3 regions of the Vibrio chagasii genome follow, and region 1 is predicted to be linked to each of the others. Evidence: predicted binding sites of a transcription regulator. Region 1 holds the regulator's gene; each other region holds the start of a gene.

The links. The regulator PurR, encoded in region 1, represses purine synthesis genes. The targets are predictions, from matches to a motif close to TNANGNAAACGTTTNCNTNA.
Region 2: glyA (serine hydroxymethyltransferase) is a predicted target of PurR. The motif match lies at 1,383-1,402, and genes of this name have one in related genera.
Region 3: OCV52_RS11325 (NupC/NupG family nucleoside CNT transporter) is a predicted target of PurR. The motif match lies at 1,128-1,147, and genes of this name have one in related genera.

Annotation. Positions count from the first base shown of each region.
Region 1 is NZ_AP025465.1:2,221,108-2,223,384, reverse strand. Features, by position in the region: gene OCV52_RS10145 (TfoX/Sxy family DNA transformation protein) at 1-169, opposite strand, end outside; cyclic di-GMP riboswitch class I at 297-382, opposite strand; gene purR (HTH-type transcriptional repressor PurR) at 553-1,557, opposite strand; gene torD (molecular chaperone TorD) at 1,874-2,277, opposite strand, start outside.
Region 2 is NZ_AP025465.1:2,671,820-2,674,096, reverse strand. Features, by position in the region: gene treC (alpha,alpha-phosphotrehalase) at 1-274, shown strand, start outside; gene OCV52_RS12220 (YitT family protein) at 508-1,110, opposite strand; gene glyA (serine hydroxymethyltransferase) at 1,458-2,277, shown strand, end outside.
Region 3 is NZ_AP025465.1:2,485,063-2,487,339, reverse strand. Features, by position in the region: gene OCV52_RS11330 (LysR family transcriptional regulator) at 68-988, shown strand; gene OCV52_RS11325 (NupC/NupG family nucleoside CNT transporter) at 1,194-2,277, shown strand, end outside.

The DNA of each region.
Region 1 (2,277 bases):
ACTGTTTTGTTGTGCCTTTGTCTGCTCGTATGTGCAACTGGTCATTAACAACCAGAGCAAACATAGTGTCATCAGCAAAAAGACCGAATCCACCAAACATTGAGCGTGACTTTATTTTTCCTAGGGGCTCAAATAACTTCATTGAGTCCTTTAGTATCGGTTTATCCATGTTATTTATCTCGGTGTATTTGAACTACGCCACCAAATAAGCAGGTCCGAGAGATTAGCAAAATGTTGCAATTACATTGTCAATAAGCCGTAAATTACTAAATTATTAGTAGTTACTGCATTTTGCCATCGGTAACCCCGCTACCATACCAACGAGTGGTTTAGGCCGGAAGCTTTGCGTCTCACCTTTTCAAGTGATTTGCCCTGTGCGTGACTGATTGAATAGAATAAAGTTTTTGTTGAATGAGGCTCACACTTGTTATTTCAAAGTGTGATGTTGCTTCAATTAATGATCTTTATCATATGAAACTAGGTTTATTTTAGTTGCTGATAAAAAAAACGCACCCAAAGGTGCGCTTGATGAAAATAAACTCAATTTATCAGTTAATTTAACGTTTTAACTGTACTACGTTCAACAATTTCTGGGTGCATTTCGAAGACGCGTTTTTCATGGTCTTTGTCTTTAATACGCTCAAGCAGAATTTCGAAGGCGTTCTTACCGACACGGCGCTTCGGTTGGTGAACGGTAGTCAATGGTGGAGAGAAGTACTCAGCCAGTTCGATGTTATCGTAGCCAATGATAGAGATATCTTCAGGGATACAGATGCCTTTCTGCTGTAGGCGGCTCATCAAGCCTAGTGCCATGGTATCGTTGAAACAGAATACAGCTGTCGGGCGATCTTCCATCTCAACAATTTTGTCAGCGGCTAGAACGGCAGTATCACACTCAAAGTTACCTTCGATGATCATGTCGTCATTTGCAGTAATGTTAGCTTCTTCCAAAGCGCGCTTGTAACCAGCGATACGCTCCACACACGCCGCTTTGTCTAAGTGGCCACTTAAACAAGCAATCTTTGAGTGACCGCGGTCGATTAGGTATTTAGTCGCTAGGTAGCCACCTTCTTCAGAGTTATCGATGATCTTATCTGCTTGAGAACTCTCCGGGCCCCAGTCCATGACTACTTTAGGGATGTCAGCGTGACGGTCTAACATCTCTCTCAGTTCTTCAGTTAGGTCTGAACACATAACCAAGATGCCATCTACACGTTTCTCTGCAAGCATTCGAATGTAGTCACGTTGCTTCTCATAGATACCACCCGTGTTACACAGGATCAAAGTGTAACCTTGACGGTAGCAGTAGCTCTCAACACCATCGATAACTTCTGAGAAGAATAGGTTGGTTGATTGAGTCACTAGCATGCCGATGGTTCGTGTTGAATTACACTTCAAACTACGAGCAACAGCACTTGGTGCATAGTTTAATTCGTCTACCGCTTTATTTACTTTTTCTTGAGTCGCTTCTGCAACAAAGCGTGTTTTGTTGATTACGTGAGAAACGGTTGTGGTTGATACGCCTGCTAAGCGAGCGACATCTTTTATAGTGGCCATGGTTTTATCCTATTAGAAGCTACTTTCCCCAAAGTACGGAGTGAAGTAGCCGTTAAGCTACCTAACTAAGAGCTTAAATTTGTAGGGCTCTTTGGGTACTAAAGTGTTAAAAAACAAAAAACCGCTAGTGAGCGGCTTGTTTTAACACCGAAATGCTCTGAACTTAATAAGCATAGCATTTCGTGAATGTTTCATATTTTATCGTTTGCGGTCACAATTCTAGACTGACTAGAAAATACTCGCAATACAATTCACCCAGAAATCCGGGTGAATTGTCACATTCTACGGAATTTATTTACCTAGTCATCAGTTAAGCTTATTCACCAGCTAAATATTGAGCATCTAATTGACAGAAAGCCATTAGCAGAGAAGATACAGCAGCGTAGAAACCGAATTCATCAACATCGTGACACTTAACGTTGAATTTCGGGATCCAAGTTAATAGCTGTTGCTCGATAAATTGTTGCTGAACTTCGAACGATTTTTCTAGTACTTCTTCTGATTCTGTTTCATTAGAACGAATGATTAGGTTACCTAAGAAGTCGAGTTCGATAGCGATGTGGTCTGCTGGTTCTTTTAGATCTTGGTTAACCACTAGGTTGTGCTTAGCCATGATCTCTTCCATCTCTTTCGCTGGTATATCGTTTAATAGGCCAGTTTCACCGATGTACATTGAAGCATAAGGAAGGGCGCCATGCTTATCTGTCTTTAGGAAAAGGT
Region 2 (2,277 bases), 450 kb from region 1:
TAAAGAAGTGCCTGTGATTACTCATGGTAGTTATCAAGATTTGCTACCTGAGCACCCATCAGTATTTGCGTATTCTCGTGAGACTGAAGAGCAGACTCTGCTGTGTATTAATAACTATTATGGTGAAGAGACGGAATGTGCTTTACCTGAGCGTTTTGATATGACGAATGCCAAGTGTGTGCTTTCTAACTATCAAGAGGCAGACGATTCAGTAACATCGCATCATCAAGTCTTGCGTCCTTACGAAACTCGTATTTTGTTGATTGAGGGCTAGGTAGTCAGCTCACTTTCTTAAGGTCTATCTAATCATAAAATAAAGCTCATGACCTTCAGTACCCCAGTTGGTCATAAGTTTGCCAACAAGGCTTTGGATTGCTCCACTTACATTAATTCAATCTGGCTAATCTTTAAGTGAGCTATTTGTGCTGGATAGGGTGCGCAAAAGGTAAATACTAGCTGTTTTCGTTATGAAAAACAGCTAGTAATTCATTGATTGGATAGCTGGTGTTAAGACGCGTAGTTCACCGAATAGCGTGTAGGCTTATGATTCATCGCTAGTACGATATTCAGTACTGCTGTACCTAGCACTGACACTGCAATCACCCAAGGCGATACAAAGAAGAACGAGGCAAACAGAATACACGCGTCGATCGCCATTTGAGTTTTACCCACTGAGATACCGTAGCGATCTTGAATAAATAGACACAAGACGTTGAAGCCACCTAGGCTAGAACGGTGGCGGAACAGAATCAGCATACCCAAGCCCATCAATAAACCACCGGCAACGGCACAGTAGATCTCATTATGAACTTCGAGCGAAATAACCAAGTATAAATGATCGGCAAACACAGACACTAAAGCACCGGAAATCGCACTGCTGATCGCAAAGCTGCGACCAAAACGTTTCCACGCCAATAGATAGAATGGACAGTTAGCGGCAAAGTATAAAATACCAAAGGTTACAGGCAAAAATTGACTCAACAGTAGAGCCAGACCAGTAGTGCCTCCGGTAAGCAGATTCGCAGACTGTAAAAAGAAGACGCCTAACGCTACTAAAAACGTGCCCGTCAGGACTGCAATCCAATCTTCTTTACGTGAGTGTTTTTCCATCGTTTTAATAATTACCTAATCAATAAAGGCGTGCATAGTAGAGAAAAACTTAAGCTTTCGGTAGCTAGAGGGGCAAAATTAAGGTAAACCTATGTAATCTGCGTTTTACAGGGTGTAAATCGTAAAATTGACAGTAAGGAACATCTTTGGTTGGATAAGCCCGATAACCATGATGAATCTTATTTGTGATTATGAAAAAACGGCATGATAAAATTGCAATTAGCTCTTTATGACCTAGATCAAATTATGTAGAATGCGTCACATCAAAACGGTGACGGAAACGTTTGCTTTCGGTCGTTGTGTGGTTTTTTTGAAACTTTCAGTACAATCTGAGTCAGGAGATACAGATGCTTAAGCGTGACATGAACATTGCTGATTACGATGCGGATCTATTCGCAGCTATTCAAGAAGAAACTCTTCGTCAGGAAGAGCACATCGAACTTATCGCTTCAGAAAACTACACAAGCCCACGTGTAATGGAAGCTCAAGGTTCTCAGCTAACAAACAAATACGCTGAAGGCTACCCAGGCAAGCGTTACTACGGTGGTTGTGAGTACGTAGACAAAGTTGAAACTCTAGCAATTGAACGTGCATGTGAGCTGTTTGGTGCTGAGTACGCAAACGTACAGCCTCACTCAGGTTCTCAAGCAAACAACGCTGTATACATGGCGCTACTAAACGCAGGCGACACAGTTCTAGGTATGAGCCTAGCGCACGGTGGTCACCTAACTCACGGTTCTCCAGTAAACTTCTCTGGTAAGCTTTACAACATCATCCCTTACGGCATCGACGAAGCAGGTCAAATCGATTACGAAGAGATGGAAAAGCTGGCTATCGAGAACAAGCCTAAGATGATCATCGGTGGTTTCTCTGCTTACTCTCAAATCTGTGATTGGAAGCGCATGCGTGAAATCGCGGACAAAGTAGGTGCTTACCTATTCGTAGATATGGCTCACGTAGCGGGTCTAATCGCGGCAGGTGTTTACCCGAACCCTGTTCCACACGCGCACGTTGTTACAACAACAACGCACAAAACGCTAGCAGGCCCTCGTGGTGGCCTTATCCTTTCTAACGAAGGCGAAGATCTTTACAAGAAGCTGAACTCAGCAGTATTCCCTGGCGGCCAAGGTGGTCCTCTAATGCACGTTATCGCTGGTAAAGCAGTAG
Region 3 (2,277 bases), 260 kb from region 1:
TCCTTTTTGATTTTATATTTTTGAGTTTTAAGAAGGTGGTCTTGTGCTAACAGATAGAGCTGCACAGATGGTGATATTCCATGCATTAATTAAGCACGATGGCTTTACCAGTGCTGCAAAAAGCTTGAACGTTTCGGTGTCTCATATCAGTAAGCAAGTTGCTTTGCTCGAAGACTCCATTGGAATCAAGCTAGTACAAAGAACCACACGTAGCCTAACGCTAACGGAAGCGGGGGAAGTCTTCTATCAGCACTGTGAGCAACTGTTTAACACGGTAAAAGCGGCTCAAATGGATATGGACAGCCAGCGTGATGATATCTCAGGAATACTGCGTGTTGGGCTGTCGCAGTCATTTGGCACCTTACATATTATTCCTGCGATTGATGAGCTCAGACAGCTTTATCCTCAGTTGAGAATCGAAGTCCACCTGTTCGATTACAAAGTGGACATGATTGAAGAGCGTTTAGATCTTTGGATCACCAATAATGAAGACCTGCCAGAAGGGTACATTGCGCAGCGATTAGCTGATAGCCAGTTTGTGGTAGCAGCATCGCCCGATTACCTGATTAAAGCCGGGACACCACACGTACCGTCTGATTTGATTGACCACAACTGTCTTATCTATCGCAGCCGAGAGCGAGACTACACATCGTGGGCGTTTGATAACGGACAAGAGAACCTTAGTGTTAAAGTGGCCGGGGATTACTCGGTGGATTTAGCTGAGGCAGTTCGAGACGCAGCGGTATCCGGGTGGGGCGTGGCTTACTTGGCCACTTACTTAGTGAAGGAAGAGTTCAGAACGGGCAAATTAATCCAAGTCTTGCCGGAATGGAGAGCGAGTCAGCTGATGCCATTCTATGCTGTGTATCCGAGTCGAAAGAACATGCCGAAGAAGCTTTCTGCGGTGATTGAGTTCATAAAAGATCATATTGGATCGCCGACGTACTGGGATGAAAACCTAAAAACGTGCGTCGAACTGCATCGTTAACTGTTTCCAAATCTATAAATATAATTTCCATATGGAAAAAGTACGCTTTTTAATCAAATTTAATTATTAAAATTCAATAGCTTAATTAAAATCATTACTCAAGAGTGATTACCCCAACATCACATTAACAACCGCCGCTTGCCGCAAACGATTTCCTCTATAGAATGCGTCGCCTTTCCTAACTACAACTTTTAGGTTGACGCACATGGCTTCGCTACTTGGAATTATTACTATTTTAGTTGCCGCTTGGTTACTATCTACGGACAGAAAAAATATTCCACTAAGAACAGTCTCTCTGGCTTTCTTACTACAAATCTCATTCGCGCTATTGGTTCTATATGTTCCAATGGGTAAAGAAGCGTTGAATGCAGCCACTGGTGCGGTATCTAGCTTGATCAACTACGGTCAAGAAGGGATTAACTTCCTATTTGGTGGCCTTACGAACAACGGTTTCGTTTTCGCGATTAACGTTCTGGGCATTATTATCTTTTTCTCTGCGCTTATCTCTGGTTTGTACCACATAGGTTTTATGCCAAAAGTGATCAACCTTATCGGTGGCGCGCTGCAGAAGTTCTTGGGCACAGGCCGTGCAGAATCCCTGTCTGCGACAGCAAATATCTTCGTTGGCATGATTGAAGCACCGTTGGTGGTTAAGCCTTACCTGAAACACATGACGGATTCACAACTGTTCGCAGTGATGGTATGTGGTTTGGCATCTGTTGCTGGTGGTACGCTTGTTGGTTATGCATCGCTTGGTGTTGACCTAAACTATCTGATCGCAGCGGCATTCATGTCTGCACCTGCAGGTTTGTTGATGGCTAAAATCTTAGTACCAGGTAATGCTGACGATGTTCAAGAAAACATTGAGTCAGATGTTGAAATTCCACGAGCAACAAACGTAGTTGAGGCAATGGCAGATGGGGCTATGTCTGGACTTCGTATTGCCGTTGCGGTGGGTGCGACACTTCTTGCCTTTATCAGTGTGATTGCAATGCTGAATGGCTTGCTAGGTATTGTTGGGGGATGGTTTGGCGTAAACCTAAGCTTCGAGCTTATCCTAGGCTATGTGTTCGCACCCGTTGCATGGCTGATCGGTGTGCCGTGGTCTGAGGCTATCGTTGCAGGTTCACTGATCGGTAACAAGATTGTTGTGAACGAATTTGTCGCTTTCATTCAGTTAATGGATGCGAAAGAGGTTCTTAGCGAGCATTCACAAGCGATTGTAACCTTCGCACTGTGTGGCTTTGCCAACATCTCAACAATGGCGATTTTGATTGGTGGCCTAGGTA